2 regions of the Clostridium novyi NT genome follow, and region 2 is predicted to be linked to the other one. Evidence: a T-box and tRNA genes for the amino acid it is inferred to sense, from the RefSeq annotation. Region 2 holds a T-box; the other holds one or more tRNA genes.
What was found. The T-box of region 2 lies ahead of proS (proline--tRNA ligase). A T-box ahead of a tRNA ligase gene usually reads a tRNA of that ligase, here a tRNA-Pro.
Positions count from the first base shown of each region.

Region 1 (9,453 bases), 650 kb from region 2:
AAGATAAAGCTCATAGCATAACTGACATTGTTTCAATTGTTTCTCAAATATCAGAACAGACAAATCTTTTAGCGCTAAATGCATCAATTGAAGCAGCAAGAGCAGGAGAAGCAGGAAAGGGATTTTCAGTTGTAGCTGAAGAGGTTAGAAAGCTTGCAGAACAAACACAAGAAGCTGTGGAGCAAATAAATACTAATCTTGGAGAGTTTGTAGAGGCTATTAAGAATTTAGTTACAAAAATAGACTCTCAATACTCAGTTTTGGAAAAGGAAACTGGAAGTCTTAAAGAAGTTAGGGATATAAGCTTAGATGCTACTAATGCAATACAAACTGTATCTGCATCTATGATAAAAACAATAGATGAATTAACTTCAGAATCACAAACTATAGCAGAGATATATAATAACATAGAATCTTTATCAGCAATTGCTGAGGAAAATTCAGCATCTTCAGAAGAAGTTAGTGCAAGTGTATCTAACTATACTAGTGAAATAAAGAACTTAATTAGTAGTATTTCAGAGTTTAAAAATCTAACAGAACAGTTTAAAGATGAATTAAGAAAATATAAGATATAAATAAAAGTCCTAGCAGTTATCTGTTAGGACTTATTTATTCCCCTTAAATCAAAATCTGGAATAAAACTTTCAGAGGCTGTTCCCTCATCTTGTATAAAAGCATTTTTAATTCCTAGATTTAAACAATAATTTATTAAAGCATCATAATGTTTTTTAGTAACCTTTCTGTTTATTTCAGGATATTTTGCAAGGTTTTTGGTTGGAGTATATTGATTCATTATACTTATGTATATAGAATCTTTATATGTTTTATATAGATAATCTATTATTTTTTTTGAATCAAATAAAAGACTTGGTATCATTAAGTGCCTTACAATAACGCCTTTTTTCATAATTCCCTTATGATCAAATTCAGGTGTTCCAACTTGTTTAAACATCTCCATTATGGCCTTGGATGCTACCTTAAAATAATCGGGAGCATTAGAATATTTAATTGCATAGGAATCTTTAAAATATTTAAAATCTGGAAGATATATATCAACATAGCCATTTAATAATTTTAGTGTTTCTATGTTTTCATAACTGTTTGTATTATAGACAATGGGAATATTGAGTCCCCTCATTTTGGCTATTTTAAGAGCAGATATTATTTGAGGTACAAAGTGTGTTGGAGTTACTAAATTTATATTAGTTGCACCTCTTTGTTGTTGTTCTAAAAATATTTCGCTTAAACGTTCAATGGAAACTTCCTGTCCAACACCATCTGTGCTAATGGCGTAGTTTTGACAGAAAACACATTTTAAATTACAGTTTGAAAAAAATACTGTGCCAGAGCCATTGCTTCCTGAAATACAAGGCTCTTCCCAGGCGTGTAGTGATACTCTGGCAAGTTTTACTTTGTCTTTTGATTTGCAAAAACCGATATCTCCATTAAATCTATTTACGTTACAATTTCTATAACATAAATTACAGTTTTCTAACATAAAATCACATCCTTTGTTACTATATAAATTTTTATCATCTAATGTCTATCTTTAATCCTAAATATAATACACTGTATTAGAAAAATTAAACTTACAAATCCAAATACAGGATATACATGGCTTATTAAATTTACAAATCCAAATTGGGAAATTGGAATATCAATAAGCAATATAAGTATTATAGCCTTTTTATATGGAATTTTAAATACATCTCTAAGGGTCTTACTTAAACTATAAATGTCGGACACTTCAGTTGAGAACATTTCAAGCCACATAATTCCGAGAAGAAATATTTGTATAAGTCCTCCGAAGCGATTGGCTACATATAATAGTGGAATATCGTATTTATATATGTTAGGCACGTTTAAAAGTAGCATAAAATTTATCATACAGGCAAGAATTGTAAGACCTAAAGCACCAAAGAATATTCCAAGTCTACAGGATGATTTATCCTTTGTTTCTGAAGTTAATGGAACTAAAACTCCACTACAAGATAGGGAATTAAAGCTTCCATATAATAAACAAGAAATAAACCAGCTTCCCTTAATTGAAGGAATCTGTTTAATATAACCTACATTAGCTGTATCCTTAGAAAGTAGTAAAAACAATAAAAAGATAGTTGTGATTACAATTATAAGACAAGGAACTATAAAGGCATTTATTTCTATAAGTCCGTTGGTATCACGAAATAGTGTAATAAGTGCGATTACTGCCATTATAGATATTCCAACCCACTTTGGAACATTAAAATATTGATGAATTAAAGAGCCGCTACCAGCAAGTATTATTGAAGAACTAGTAATTAAACAAATGGTGGTGAATAGCTGGGTTATTTTGCCCCATATTCCTGGACTAACAGTTTTTATAAATGAGCTATAAGAATTTAAATTATATTTACCGCCAATATGTATTATGTTAAACCCCATAAATATATAGATAAACATACATATAAGAATGCCCAAAAAACTTTTATAGCCATACCTAGTGAAAAAAAGTGTTATTTCTTCACCAGAAGCTAGTCCAGCACCAACAATGGTTCCAATGAATACTGCTGTTAATTCAAAGATTAACGTTAAATTTTTTTTCAAAATTATACCTCCATTACATTTATAAAACAAGCGCTCATTATAAATATATAAAATTTAATAAAAATAATGATTATATAAATTAAATTTTATTTTAGTGGCAAAATAAATTAAAGAGAGGTGAAAGATGTGATAAAAAAGTATACAAGTTATATACTAATTTTTTTAACTATTTTTATGTGTGTAGGATGTAATAAAAATCAATATGAAAATGTAAAGGAAAAGGATGTATTTAATATGAAAGTCGCTACTAAAATAGTAGAGGCATATTTTAATTATACAAAAGCAGATAAGTATGAGGAGTCAGCAAAGCTTTTAGATGAGAAAGCAAAAACTGATACCAAGGATTTAAAGCCTTCTAAGTTAAGAATAAGAGGTTATAGAATCAGTGAAGTTACTGAAAGTGGAGGAGAGGGCGATTTTAAAGTAGATGTTATAAAGTCTAGTGTGGATAAACCTGAAACTCAAGTAATAGACTACAGAATAAAAGTGGCTAAAAAAGGTTTGGATTATAAAATTACAGAAGTGTCCACTTCTCTTTTTAAAGAAGCATTTCAAAAAAAGAATCAGATAAGATTTAGAAAAGAAAATAATGTTGAAACTTTGTTGATAACAGATATGGATGGTATTCCGAAGTATGGATATGCCAAAAGTGATAGCGGAAAACTTCAAAGTGAGTTAATACCTAAAAACAAATTTGGTATTTGTTGTTTAAGTTATTCAGGAGATATGCTTGGAATAACTACTACAGGTGATGGAAGTTTTGTTGGAATTATAGATTTAGATGATACTATCCAAACTCAAACTAGTAATAAAGATGAAGGTGGAGATTCATCACAAAATAAAGAAGGTTCAAATCTTGTAAAAGAAAAACCTATAGGAAAAAATGTTTTATTATGTGACTTATTAAAAAAGGCTAAGATAGAAAACATGACTTTTTCTCAAGATGATAAATTATTGCTTGTCCAATATAGTAAAGATAAAGATACTTGCATAAAGGTATTTAATACAGAAAGTGGTGAACCGATACCTACAAATTTTGAAAGTGAGTATCCATTAAGTAAAGTTAATGTAGTTTTTAGAGAGTTTAAAAAGGATAAAATGATTTTTAGTGTTATAAATAAGGATAGCAAAGAAAAAGACAACAAATATATTGGGGAATGGGAACTTAATTTACAATCTTACAAAATATCTAAAGCCAAGAAATAATTTTATATAAAAATGTCTATAGTGTATAATACTCTATAGGCATTTTTGTTTGGTAGATTTATAAAAGAAAAGGAGTAGCGAATTTACATGAAAGAAAAGTGGGGAGATAAAAGGTATCATACTTTAAATTATTTTCTAAGAGAAAAATTTGGAGAAAAGGTATTTAAAATATCACTAGATGCTGGTTTTTCATGTCCTAATAGGGATGGAACCATAAGCAAAGGTGGATGTATATATTGCAGTGAAAGAGGTTCGGGAGATTTTGCAGGTGATAGGAATTTTTCTATAAGTTCTCAATTTGATGATATAAAAGAAATGATGAAAAATAAGTGGAAAAAGGGAAAGTATATAGCTTATTTTCAGGCATATACAAATACATATGCTCCTGTAGAAGAACTAAGAAGAAAGTATGAAGAGGCTATAAATGAAGAGGGAGTAGTTGCTCTTGCCATAGCTACAAGGCCTGATTGTTTAAGTGATGAGGTTGTAGAATTAATAAGTCAGTTTAATGATAGAGTATACACATGGGTAGAGCTTGGACTTCAAACTAGTAATGAATGTACGGCAAAGCTTATAAATAGAGGATATAATCTTCCTATATTTGAGGATGCTTTAACTAGACTTAGAGAAAAAAACATAGATGTTGTAGTACATACCATATTTGGACTTCCAGGAGAAGATAGAGAAGATATGCTTAATACTATAAGATATTTAAGAAAAAAGGATATTCAAGGGATAAAAATACATCTTCTTCATTTACTTAAAGGAACTCCTATGGTTAAACTATATGAACAAGGGAAACTTAAATTTTTAGAACAAGATGAATATATAGATATTATAGTAAAGGCTGTTAGCATGTTACCTCAAAACATAGTTATACACAGATTAACTGGGGATGCACCTAGAAACTTAATAATAGGACCTATGTGGAGTTTGAAAAAGTGGGAAGTTTTAAATGCTATAGATGCCAAGTTTAAAAATGATAATATATATCAAGGAAAAGAATATATATAAAAATAAAAGATTATGTAGGTATACTTAAATTCCTACATAATCTTTTTTGTTATATTGCGTCACCCATAAGATCATCGTATTTATATATATATTTATCAGCAATATCTATAATCTTATCCTTTTGATAACTTGAAAAATCATCATAAATACCAATCACTTTCATTCCAGCAGCTTTAGCACCAACTACAGCTGGGAATATATCTTCAAATACAATACACTTAGAAGGGTCAACATTTAGACGTTTAGCTGCAAGTAAATACACGTCAGGAAAGTTCTTTCCTCTACTTACTTCATCTGTTCTTGTAATAGAATCAAAATAATCATAGATACCAGTTGCTTTTAATGCTGTTGTAAGCAATAATTCACAATTGCTAGTTGCAAGGGCTATTTTAATTCCCATTGATTTAAGTAAATTTAAGTACTTTAGTGTACCTGGTTTAAGAGTAACATTATGTTTGTATTCATCTAGAGCCATATTGTTCCACTCAGTACAAATTTCTTCAACAGACTCATCTAAATTAAATGTATTTTTAAAGTATAAAGCAGCTTCTTCAAAACATAAATCTTGAACTTGTTCTTTTAAATCTTTTGGACATTCTATATTTCTTTTTTCTAAAAAATCTCTATCTATTTTTGTCCATACCCACATAGAATCAACAAGAGTGCCGTCCATATCAAATATAGCGCCTTTTATATCTTTAAGCATAAATAACACCCCTTTTTCGTAAATAATGTTTATTATCATTATAAGATAGAACAATTGAATGTAGCAAGAGAAAACATTTAAAGGTTTCTATGAAATATTTCTGTTTTTTCTTTGTTTTCAAAGTCTTTTATGGAATAAATATCTAGATTATTTAGTATATTCTTCATCCAATGATTTTGTGTTGATATTGATATTTCAGAGTTATTGGCTAAATTTGAAAGTGATTTTTGTCCTTCTTCTTTTGAAATTATAGTACCAGGACCACCAACACAACCACCAACACAGCCCATACCTTCAATAAAATTTGAATCTAAATCACCTTGTTTTAATAATGATAAAACTTCCCTGCATTCTTTAATTCCGTTAGCTTTAGTGGTTTTAAGAAGATCTTTTCTGTCTGGAAATAATGTTTCTATGGTATCGCAAATTGCTTTTGATACTCCACCTGTAAATCCGTATATTAATCCTTGCTTTGATGAATATTCTATAGTGTTATCTTCTTTTAGTTCTTCCGGATGTATATTTAGAGCATCAAAAATGTCCTTAGTTTCTTTGTAGGTTAGAACAAAATCAATTATTCCCGCAAGATCCTTTTCTTTTGCTTCAGATTTTTTAGCTATGCAAGGTCCTATGAATACCACTTTACATTTAGGATTTAATTTTTTTAATACTTTGCCTGCTGCAATCATAGGTGATACTGAAGGAGAAACATGAGGAAGAAGTTCCTTAAAGGATTTTTTCAGCATAGCCATCCACATAGGGCAACAACATGAAGTTATCATAAAGTCATCTATTGAATTTACATTTTTGTTAAATTCAGTGGCTTCATTTAAAGTCAGCATATCTGCAAAAAATGCTACTTCGACCATATCAGTAAAGCCTAATTTTTTAAAGGCAGTTCTAAGCTTATTCATGGATACATTTTCTCCAAATTGTCCAATTATTGAAGGGGCTACTGCGGCAATTACTATGTCTTCTTTATTTAGTAAGTCTATAAGGGGAATAAATTCTACTTTATCTAAAATGCTACCTGTAGGACATGCGTCTACGCAAAATCCACAATCTACGCATTTACCAAGAGATATGTATGTCGTACTGGTATTTTTATCTACTAATATAGCATCAAAGGGACAAGATTTCTGACAGCGAGTTTTCTCACCATCCTTAGAGCAGTCCATAGAGCAATCATGTACTTTATGAACGATTTTATGACGAATTTCATAATTACCTATTGCTTTCTTTAAGTTTATGATAAAGTTATCATCGAATTCTATATTAACTCCGCATAAGGAAGAAATGACCTTGGATAAATACTCTTTATCTTCAGTTTCTTTTGATAATATATGAGTTACTGTTTCTTCGAAATTATCATTATAATATGCTTTAACTAATTTTTTAAATAAGTTATCAAATTTTTTATTCATAATGCAGTCTCCTTTTACTGTATGGTATTTAAGCTTATTTTTAGCAGTTAAATATATTTGTATACAATATAAGGTGTTATAACATTATTAAGTATTAAAGCGTATAGTGTAGTTTTACAAAAAATAAAAAAAAGAGTTAATAAAATTAACTCTTTTTACTGGTCGGGGTAGCAGGACTTGAACCCGCGGCCTCATGGTCCCAAACCACGCGCGCTACCATCTGCGCTATACCCCGTCAACAAGAATTATTATACGATGGTTTTTATAAAAAGTCAACAATAAATTTTATATTTTAATTAAAAAAGTTATATGCCATAAAGTAAAATTATGGATATAACTTTCTGTATCCCTTATTTAGGGGAATAAAACAACTATTTTTCTTCTTTTTTATCTCCAGCACCAGTAGTAGGAACTAGTGATATTACAAATCCTACGAAAATTGATACTAATGCAGATGATATTACATTTAAGTAATTTACATAGCGAGTTCTATAAAGGATTAAAGTTGATACACCTATTATTATTAATGTTACAACAAATAGATATATAACGAACTTTGCAAATGAACTTATGTATTTTTCGTATAACTTATTGCGAGTTGGCTTTGGTATCATTGCTCTAAACAAATAGTAAAAAGCAAATATAAGAATAATATCTACTACGGCAGAGATTAAAAAATTTCTCATAATAAAATCCTCCTAAATATTTAATTATTAATATTTTTCCCCAATTTTTATATTTTTAGACTTAATTTATAAAATCATTTATAATATTAGGGTTAAAATCTTATTTTAAAGACTATAATTTTTAATATACCGTAAAAATTCAAAATAAAACTTGCAATTGATATGCATTATTGTTTAAAATGATTTTATGCGTTAAAAGTGGAATGAGGGGTGCTTATGGAAAATATAATTGAAATAAATGATGTAGATGTTTATTATGAAGATGTTTCTGCATTGAGTAATATAAATTTAAAAGTTGAACAAAATGAATTTCTAGCTATCTTAGGACCCAATGGAGGGGGAAAGAGTACATTATTAAAGCTTATATTAGGCTTTAGACAACCTACATGTGGAGATATTAAGATACTTGGCAAAAGTCCTAAAAAGAGTAGAAGTTTGGTTGGATATGTACCGCAGTTCACTAAATTTGACAAAAAGTTTCCAATTAGCGTAGAGGAAGTTGTGCTTATGGGGAGGCTTGGAGGCAGAATTAAACCATTTCATAAGTTTAATGATGAAGATCATAAAAAAGTTGAAGACATAATGAAAAAATTAAATATATATCAATTTAAAGATAGGCAAATAGGACAATTGTCTGGAGGACAAATGCAGAGAGTATTGATTGCAAGAGCACTTTTAATTGAACCTAAAATATTGCTTTTAGACGAGCCTACGGCAAGTCTTGATGCAGCAACTAAAATTCAAATATACGAACTTTTAAAAGAATTAAGTAGTGAAATGACGATAGTAATTGTAACTCATGATGTTAATATAATTTCAACATATGCAACTAAAATAGCTTGTATAGATAATAAATTATACTATTATGGAAAGGCACAGTCAGGTAATGAAGTTTTAAGTAAAATATATAGTTACCCAATAGAGCCTATATCAAAGGACAAAATTCAAAGCCATTTAGAGGCATGTGGGGAGGAATTAGATGATTAATGCATTTTTTCAATATGCTTTTATGAGGCATGCATTTATTGCAGTAATTTTAGCAAGTATAGTTTGTGGAATAATTGGAACTATAGTTGTTGAGAAAAAATTAGTTATGATGAGTGGAGGAATTGCACATACTGCCTTTGGTGGAATTGGTATGGGATATTTTCTGGGTATAGAACCTATGATTGGAGCGCTTATATTTTCTGTACTCTCATCTCTTGGAATTGCAAAAATAAATAGAAGTACAAATACAAATTCAGATACATTAATAGGAATGTTTTGGTCTCTTGGTATGGCACTTGGTATAATTTTTATAGCATTTACTCCAGGATATCCACCAGATATGAACTCTTATTTATTTGGAAACATATTAAGAGTTTCTAGTATGGATGTAAAAATAATGGGTGCATTAGATGTAATTGTTGTGGCTATTATAGTGATTTTATTTAATTATTTTAAAGCATACTTATTTGATGATGAATTTACTCAGGTTCTTGGAATTAATACTTCCTTTTTAGAGTATTTAACATATGTAACAATAGCTTGTACTATAGTTGTTTTAATTAGAGTAGTTGGAATAATATTAGTAATAGCACTTCTTACAGTGCCACCAGCTATTGCAAAACAATTTACATTTAACTTAAAGTCAATTATGATAGTATCTTCATTTTTAGGAATTATATTTGGATTTGCAGGACTTGCAATTTCTTATTATTTTAATATAGCATCAGGTGCATCTATTATAATAGTTGCCGTTGCAAGTTATGTTATAATTTCATTTTTAAAGAAACTTATAAACAAAAAAAGAGGTAACTTCAATTAAATGAAGTGCCTCTTTTTATTTCTT
Region 1 is NC_008593.1:121,827-131,279, forward strand. Features, by position in the region: gene NT01CX_RS00665 (heme NO-binding domain-containing protein) at 1-575, shown strand, start outside; gene NT01CX_RS00670 (radical SAM protein) at 599-1,498, opposite strand; gene NT01CX_RS00675 (YkvI family membrane protein) at 1,537-2,586, opposite strand; gene NT01CX_RS00680 (hypothetical protein) at 2,713-3,792, shown strand; gene NT01CX_RS00685 (TIGR01212 family radical SAM protein) at 3,880-4,806, shown strand; gene NT01CX_RS00690 (HAD family hydrolase) at 4,856-5,512, opposite strand; gene NT01CX_RS00695 ([Fe-Fe] hydrogenase large subunit C-terminal domain-containing protein) at 5,590-6,936, opposite strand; tRNA gene NT01CX_RS00700 (tRNA-Pro) at 7,096-7,171, opposite strand; gene NT01CX_RS00705 (hypothetical protein) at 7,308-7,622, opposite strand; gene NT01CX_RS00710 (metal ABC transporter ATP-binding protein) at 7,839-8,609, shown strand; gene NT01CX_RS00715 (metal ABC transporter permease) at 8,602-9,429, shown strand; gene murC (UDP-N-acetylmuramate--L-alanine ligase) at 9,452-9,453, opposite strand, start outside.
Region 1: it has a tRNA-Pro gene. The T-box ahead of proS (proline--tRNA ligase) is inferred to sense a tRNA for this amino acid. The anticodon was not compared.

Region 2 (9,453 bases):
CAAACCAGGAACTTGTTCCTGGGGTTGCGGATAGATCACAACGCTTTGATTTCTTTAGTTGAAGAGAGCTGGAAGGCTCCGCCATAGAAGGTAATAGCCCTGTAAGCGAAAAGGAAAGAAAAGTAGATCTACTCCAGAGTACCACGAGACACGTGAAACCTTGTGGGAAGCTGGGAGGACCATCTCCCAAGGCTAAATACTACCTAGTGACCGATAGTGAAGCAGTACCGTGAGGGAAAGGTGAAAAGAACCCCGGGAGGGGAGTGAAATAGAATCTGAAACCGTGTGCCTACAATCGGTCGGAGCACATTAAAGTGTGACGGCGTACTTTTTGTAGAACGGGCCAGCGAGTTACGATGTGCAGCAAGGTTAAGCACTTATGGTGTGGAGCCGAAGGGAAACCGAGTCTGAACAGGGCAACTAGTTGCATATTGTAGACCCGAAACCGGGTGACCTATCCATGGCCAGGATGAAGCGGAAGTAAAATTCCGTGGAGGTCCGAACCACGTTGGCGTTGAAAAGCCATGGGATGAGCTGTGGATAGCGGAGAAATTCCAATCGAACTCGGAGATAGCTGGTTCTCCTCGAAATAGCTTTAGGGCTAGCGTCGGGTAATTAAGTAGTGGAGGTAGAGCACTGAATGGGCTAGGGGCTGACAACAGTTACTGAACCCTATCAAACTCCGAATGCCATATACTTGTACCCCGGCAGTCAGACTACGAATGATAAGATCCGTGGTCAAAAGGGAAACAGCCCAGACCATCAGCTAAGGTCCCAAAGTGTAAGTTAAGTGGGAAAGGATGTGGGATTTCTAAGACAACTAGGATGTTGGCTTAGAAGCAGCCACTCATTTAAAGAGTGCGTAATAGCTCACTAGTCGAGAGATCCTGCGCCGAAGATGTAACGGGGCTCAAACTTACCACCGAAGCTATGGATGTATACTTTGTATACGTGGTAGAGGAGCTTTCTGTACAGGTTGAAGCCATACCGTAAGGAGTGGTGGACAGTACAGAAGTGAGAATGCTGGCATAAGTAGCGAAAAACAAGTGAGAATCTTGTTGACCGAATATCTAAGGTTTCCTGGGGAAGGCTCGTCCTCCCAGGGTTAGTCGGGACCTAAGCCAAGGCCGAAAGGCGTAGGTGATGGACAACTGGTTGATATTCCAGTACCACCATAATGCGTTTGACAAATGGGATGACGCAGGAGGATAGGATGTGCGCACTATTGGATGTGCGTCTAAGCACTTAGGGTGTTAAGTAGGCAAATCCGCTTAACATTAAGCCTGAGGTGTGATGGGGAGTCATTTTTGACGAAGTATCTGATTCCACGCTGCCAAGAAAAGTCTCTATGGAGCAAAATGGTGCCCGTACCGCAAACCGACACAGGTAGATGAGGAGAGAATCCTAAGGTCGTCGGAAGAATTACTGCTAAGGAACTCGGCAAATTGACCCCGTAACTTAGGGAGAAGGGGTGCCTACGAGAGTAGGCCGCAGTGAATAGGCTCAAGCAACTGTTTATCAAAAACACAGGTCTCTGCTAAAGCGTAAGCTAATGTATAGGGGCTGACGCCTGCCCGGTGCTGGAAGGTTAAGGGGAATAGTTAGCGTAAGCGAAGCTATGAACTTAAGCCCCAGTAAACGGCGGCCGTAACTATAACGGTCCTAAGGTAGCGAAATTCCTTGTCGGGTAAGTTCCGACCCGCACGAATGGCGTAATGATTTGAGCACTGTCTCGGCAGTAAATCCGGTGAAATTGTAGTGCAAGTGAAGATGCTTGCTACCCGCGGTTGGACGGAAAGACCCCGTAGAGCTTTACTGTAGCTTAGCATTGAATTTCGGTATTGTCTGTACAGGATAGGTGGGAGACTTAGAAGCCAGGGCGTCAGCTTTGGTGGAGTCATCCTTGGGATACCACCCTGATAGTACTGGAATTCTAACTGGAGGCCATGAATCTGGTCACAGGACATTGCTAGGTGGGCAGTTTGACTGGGGCGGTCGCCTCCTAAAAGGTAACGGAGGCGCCCAAAGGTTCCCTCAGCGCGGTCGGAAATCGCGCGTAGAGTGCAAAGGCAGAAGGGAGCCTGACTGCGACACATACAGGTGGAGCAGGGACGAAAGTCGGGCTTAGTGATCCGGTGGTTCTGTATGGAAGGGCCATCGCTCAACGGATAAAAGCTACCTCGGGGATAACAGGCTGATCTCCCCCAAGAGTCCACATCGACGGGGAGGTTTGGCACCTCGATGTCGGCTCGTCGCATCCTGGGGCTGTAGTCGGTCCCAAGGGTTGGGCTGTTCGCCCATTAAAGCGGCACGCGAGCTGGGTTCAGAACGTCGTGAGACAGTTCGGTCCCTATCCGCCGTGGGCGTAGGAAATTTGAGAGGAGCTGTCCTTAGTACGAGAGGACCGGGATGGACCAACCTCTGGTGCACCAGTTGTTCCGCCAGGAGCATAGCTGGGTAGCTATGTTGGGAAGGGATAAACGCTGAAAGCATCTAAGCGTGAAGCCCACCTCAAGATTAGATTTCCCATAGCGTAAGCTAGTAAGACCCCTGAAAGACTATCAGGTTGATAGGTTGGAGGTGTAAGTACAGTAATGTATTCAGCTGACCAATACTAATAGGTCGAGGGCTTGATCAAATAAATTATTATCACTGTGCAATTTTGAAAGAACAATCTGGTGATTATGGCTTGAAGGTAACACCCGTTCCCATACCGAACACGATGGTTAAGCTTCAAAGCGCCGATGGTACTGCACTGGAGACGGTGTGGAAGAGTAGGTCGTCGCCAGGTAACTTAAAGCACTAAGCTAATTTGCTTAGTGCTTTTTTATCGTATTATTTATTATTATGAGATTGTTATAAAATCTTGAATTTATTAATTTTATAAATTGGTGGGGGAAATAAGATGAAGAATGTTTTAACTAACTCTATGAATTTAGCAAAAGAAATAGCTATTAAAAAACTTCAAGAGGGAGATATAGCAGTAGATGCTACAATGGGCAATGGAAATGATACAGTATTTTTAGCAAGACTAGTTGGAGAAAAGGGTAAAATTTATAGTTTTGATGTTCAAAGCACAGCTATAGAAAATACTAAAAAGAGAATTAGTGATAATAAAATTAATACAGAAATAGAATTAATACATGATGGTCATGAGAACATAGATAAATACATAAAAGAAAAAGTAAAATTAGTTATGTTTAACTTGGGATATCTTCCAAGTGCAGAACATAATATTACTACTAAGGCAGAAACAACAATAGTTGCTATAAAAAAATCATTAGATATGCTAGAGAAAAATGGTGTTATATTATTAGTAATTTATCATGGACATGAAAATGGTAAATTAGAAAAGGTGGCTATAGAGGAGTTTACATCTAATTTAAATCAAAAAGAATATAATGTTATGAAATTAGGTTTCATTAATCAAATAAATAATCCACCTATATTAATAGCAATAGAAAAAAGGTAAATTCATATATTGAGTTTATTGCTAAAATGTGATAACTTAAAAGTAGACAGTTCGTAAGCCTCCTGTCTATAAACAAAACTAAGGTAAACACGATAATATTTTTTGCGTTCTCTAATTTAATATTAGGGGCTTGTTTTGTCGTTTAACTACCTAGTTTTTAGGTAGTTTTTTTTATTATATAAAAATTAGCACTTGTATTGTAGTTATTAATAATAATATAAAATTAGTTTTGAAGATATGTAAGTATGCATTTTATAACAGAAAATCATGCATAAGATAGAGGCTTAAATTTTAAAATTTTATTAAGGAGTGAGATTATGGTGAAAAATATTACGGTTAGTAAAATAACAAAAGTAGCAATTGTTGCAGCAGTATATGCTGTATTAACAGCTGTAATAGCGCCTATAAGTTATGGGCCTATTCAGTTTAGAATTTCAGAGATTATGACTTTACTTGCATTTATAGATCCATTATATATACCAGGATTAGTTTTAGGATGTGCTATATCAAATCTATTTAGTCCACTAGGAATTGTAGATGTTGTAGTTGGAACTACAGCTACATTTATAAGTGTTTATATGATAAGTAAAAGTAAAAATTTATTTATAGCATCGTTATGGCCAACGATAAATTGTATTTTTATAGGAGCTGAATTATATTATCTTCAACATCTTCCATTTTGGCTTACATCATTAGAAGTGGCAATTGGAGAGTTTGTAGTTGTAACTTTAATAGGATATCCTATATTCAGAGTTTTATTAAAAAAAGGTGATATTATAAAATTGTTAAAGGTAAGTAATTAAAAAATAGCTAGTAACAATAATTTTGTATTATGTTACTAGCTATTTTACATTTCAATAATAATATATTTTATTTATATTAAGTAGTTATGTTTAACTTAATATAAATTATATATAAATATTAGTTTTAGTTAAAAGTATTAATAAGCTTTTCCCCAGTAAACCATGTGTTTAGCTTCTTTTCCACAACATATACATTTGTCTGTGATTTCTTCTTGTTCAAATGGCATACATCTAGAAGAAACCCCTGCAACTTCTTTAAGTTTTTCTTCGCAAGCAGTATCTCCACACCACATAGCTTTGATAAATCCTGGTTTAGTATCTGCAATTTCTTTGAATTCATCTAAAGTTTTAGCCGTGTAAGTATGTTCATCTCTATGAGTTCTTGCGTGTTCAAGCATAGAGTTGTGGATTTCATCTAAAAGTTCAGGGATTTTTGTTTCAAGTTCATCCATTGATACAAAAATCTTTTCACGAGTGTCACGTCTAACAAGGACAACTTGGTTGTTTTCGATGTCTTTTGGACCAACTTCAAGACGTACTGGAACACCTTTCATTTCATATTCATTGAACTTCCATCCTGGCATTTTATCGCTAGAATCAACTTTAACTCTAGCAACTTTAGCGATTCTTTGTCTAAGTTCTTCAGCTTTATCAAGAACTCCTTCTTTATGTTGAGCTATAGGTACTATAACAACTTGTAGTGGAGCTATTCTTGGTGGTAATTTAAGACCGCTATCATCACCGTGTACCATGATTATTGCTCCAATTAAACGAGTAGTTACACCCCAAGATGTTTGGTGAACATATTGAAGTTGACTGTTTTTATCGTTATATTGAATGTTAAATGCTTTTGAGAAGTTATCTCCAAAGTTGTGAGATGTACCAGATTGTAGTGCTTTACCATCATGCATTAAACTTTCAATTGTGTAAGTAGCTTTTGCACCAGCAAATTTTTCTTTCTCAGTTTTTTGTCCTTTTATAACTGGTATTGCTAAAACATTTTCGCAAAAGTTAGCATAAACATTTAGCATATCTATTGTTTCTTTAGCTGATTCTTCAGCAGTTGCGTGTGCTGTGTGACCTTCTTGCCATAGGAATTCAGTTGTTCTTAAGAAAGGACGAGTTGTTTTTTCCCATCTTACAACAGAACACCATTGATTATATTTTTTTGGTAGGTCATTGTGTGATTGAATGATTTTTGCATAGTGATCGCAGAATAAAGTTTCTGATGTTGGTCTTACGCATAATCTTTCAGCTAAAGTATCGTTACCACCTTGAGTTACCCAAGCAACTTCAGGAGCAAATCCTTCAACGTGATCTTTTTCCTTTTGAAGTAAGCTTTCAGGAATGAACATTGGCATATAAACATTTTCATGTCCTGTTTCTTTAAATTTAGTATCTAAGTATTTTTGGATGTTTTCCCATATTGCATATCCATAAGGACGGATAATCATGCATCCTTTAACACTTGCATAATCAACAAGTTCTGCTTTTTTTACGATATCAGTGTACCATTTTGCAAAATCTTCATCCATTGGTGTTATAGCTTCAACGAATTTTTTTTTCTTTGACATATCTATTCCTCCTAAATCATTTTTATCTATTAAATAGTTTATATTAAAATAAAGAGTGGCAAAAAATAAAAATAACTCAAATCCCCATAGGGACCGAGCTTACGGTGGTACCACCCTTATTAATATATTTAAATTAATATATTCTCTCAAATTTATAACGGTAAAATCCGCTGTATCCTACTATAATTTCAGTACAGAACTCAAAGGCTGGTTCAAAAGTATTCTTTTAGAAACATCTCACCAAATAGTTTCTTCTCTTTGAAAAGAATGAAATTTTACTATTCCTTATCTTAGTCATAAAAATATTAAATTATCATTATTATATGATAAGATTTTATTTAATTAATGTCAATAGCGGACAGGTTAATGACAAAGAATTTTTTCAATGGTATTATAGAAAATAAGGTTAATTATAGAAGATTGAAGGGGATGACAGTAGTGAAGGAACTAATAAAACTTAAAAGGGAAAAAATGAAGGAGTATATACAAGTACCACATGACAATGATAGGTTAAAACCTTACATTGAAAAACCACTTATAAGTGCTGATGGAATTTTTACAAGAACACAATTTTCAAGGGATAGGGATAGAATCAAATTTTCAAGAGCATTTAGAAGACTTGAACACAAGGCACAAATATATTCTCATGAAAAAGGGGATCATTTTAGAACAAGACTTACTCATACACTTGCAGTATCTCAGATTTCAAGAAGTCTTGCAAAAAATTTAGGATTAGATGAGGAACTAGTGGATGCTATAACACTAGGACATGATATAGGACATACTCCATTTGGTCATCAAGGAGAAAGGACATTAGATAAGATTATGTCTGGGGAAGATGATTTATCCGGAAAAATAAAATATAGCATTAACTATGGAGGATTTAAGCATAATTTTCACTCATTAAAGGTCCTTGATGAGCTTGAAGTAAAGCATAGATATCATAAAGGATTGAACCTTACATGGCAAGTTATGGAGGGCATATTAAAGCATACAAAGATTAGAAGGCATAAACCAAGTGAATGTACAAACTGTGGTGGATGTTGGGATATAAAAAGATTTATACAGGATGAAAACTTTTTAAAGGACTATATGGACTATAATTTTTCAGTTACATTAGAAGGACAAATAGTTGCAATGGCAGATGAAATAGCTCAAAGGCAACATGATATTGATGATGGACTTATGGATAAGGATTTAGGAATAACTTTAGATGATGTTTGTGATTATTCATTAAGTGAATTTAAAAAAATTGCAATGGAAATGGAAACTGGTGATATTGATACTATGGACAAGTATTCATTATCACATCTTGATAACTTAAAGTATTTAATAGAAGGTATTGAATACATAAACATGGATATAGGAATTGAAAGGGAGAATTTATATAAGGTAGGTACATTATCAACAAGGGTTCTTAATTTCTTTATTCAGGACGTAACTATAAGTTCACTAAAAAATATAGGAAGTATAACTGAAGATGATGTTGAAAGAAAAAATGATAGATTAATTATTAAAAAGAAGGTTATAGATTTTTCTTATGCTGCAAAAAAAGTAAATGATATTATTGAAAGCTACATAAAAAGAAAAATACTTAATTCATACAATGTAAATAGATTTGATGCTAAAGCTGTGTTTATTATAAAACAATTATTTAAGGCTTATTACTCAAATCCAAGACAGATGCCAGAATATATATTAGAAAGATTATTAAATAGAATAAAACCTATTTTAGACAATATATATGATGTTAAATTTGCTGATGGTAAGAAGTTACGAGATATAAATTTTGTTGATAGTAAACCAGATGAAGTAAATAGACTTGTGAATCTTATGAAGCTTAGAATAGATTTTAAAGAACTAGATATTCCAGAGGGATTTAATATGGAAAAAATAAAATCTCTCGGATATATAAATGAAGATAGAACTTTAAATAAGACTAAATTAACAAAACTTGCAAAAGCTAATTATAATGAAAAATTTGATAGTGCAGAATCTATGTTAAAGGCACTGGCAGAAATACAATATGCATATTTGTCAGTTATTTGTGATTATGTAGCAGGTATGACAGATAATTTTGCGTGTACTGAATTTAAAAAATTATATTTAGTTATATAGCAATTTATGTTTATGTTAGATATATAACTTGAGAGGAATGTTTTTATGGGCAAAATATTGATACTAGCAGAAAAGCCTTCAGTAGGAAGGGACATAGCAAGGGTTTTAAATTGCAAAAAAGGTGGAAATGGATTTTTAGAAGGAGATAAATATATTGTAACTTGGGCACTTGGACATTTAGTTACACTAGCTGATCCAGAAGCCTATGATAATAAATACAAATCATGGAATATTGAAGATTTACCTATGATTCCAAAGCATTTAAAGCTTGTTGTTATAAAAAAGAGTGGCAAACAGTTTAATACTGTAAAAGCACAGATGAATAGAAAGGATGTAGGAGAAATTGTAATTGCTACAGATGCAGGGCGTGAAGGTGAACTTGTTGCAAGATGGATAATTGAAAAAGCACATATTAAAAAGCCTATTAAACGTCTTTGGATTTCGTCAGTTACAGATAAAGCTATAAAAGATGGATTTAAAAATTTAAAGGATGGTAGAGAATATAATAATCTTTACAAATCAGCCATTGCACGTGCTGAAGCAGACTGGTTAGTTGGAATTAATGCAACTCGTGCTTTAACATGCAAATACAATGCACAATTATCTTGTGGAAGAGTGCAAACTCCAACTATAGCTATGATTGCACAAAGAGAAGAAGAAATTAAAAATTTTAAGCCGAAAACTTATTATGGAATAGAAGCTAAAAGTGATAAGTTAAAATTAGTTTGGCAAGATTCAAGGTCGAATGATATAAAAACATTTAATAAGGATAAGTGCGAAAATATAATTAAAAATATTAAAAATAAAGATGCTAAGGTTGTAGAGGTTAATAAGGTTAAGAAAAAGAAATTTTCACCTCAATTATATGATCTAACAGAATTACAACGTGATGCAAATAAAATATTCAATTTTTCTGCAAAAGAAACACTTTCTATAATGCAAAGATTATATGAAAATCATAAGGTGTTAACTTATCCAAGAACTGATTCAAGATATTTAACAGAAGATGTTGTAGATACAATTAAAGATAGGCTAAAAGCTTGTGGAGTTGGTGTATATGGTAAGTATGCAAATAAGCTTTTAAAAGGCACCATAAAGGGCAATAAGAGCTTTGTAGACAATACTAAGGTTTCAGATCACCATGCAATTATACCAACAGAACAAAAATTTGCATTAGCTTCATTAAGTGATAATGAAAGAAAAATATATGATTTAGTAGTTAAAAGATTCTTTGCAGTTTTATATCCACCATTTGAATACGAAAAGACAACAATAAAAGCAAAAATAGGAGAGGAAAACTTTATTGCTAAAGGAAAAGTTGTTTTAGCTAATGGATGGAAAGAAGTATATTCAAATGATTTTGAAGATGACATGGAAGATGAATTAAAAGAACAAATTCTTCCTAGCATAAACAAAGGAGATAGTATAAAAATAAATTCTATATCCAAAACAACTGGAGAAACAAAACCACCAAAGCCATTTAATG
Region 2 is NC_008593.1:2,021,219-2,030,671, reverse strand. Features, by position in the region: rRNA gene NT01CX_RS09340 (23S ribosomal RNA) at 1-2,638, shown strand, start outside; rRNA gene rrf (5S ribosomal RNA) at 2,675-2,791, shown strand; gene NT01CX_RS09330 (tRNA (mnm(5)s(2)U34)-methyltransferase) at 2,906-3,472, shown strand; gene NT01CX_RS09325 (QueT transporter family protein) at 3,790-4,275, shown strand; gene proS (proline--tRNA ligase) at 4,413-5,849, opposite strand; T-box leader at 5,935-6,150, opposite strand; gene dgt (dGTP triphosphohydrolase) at 6,216-7,967, shown strand; gene NT01CX_RS09310 (DNA topoisomerase III) at 8,013-9,453, shown strand, end outside.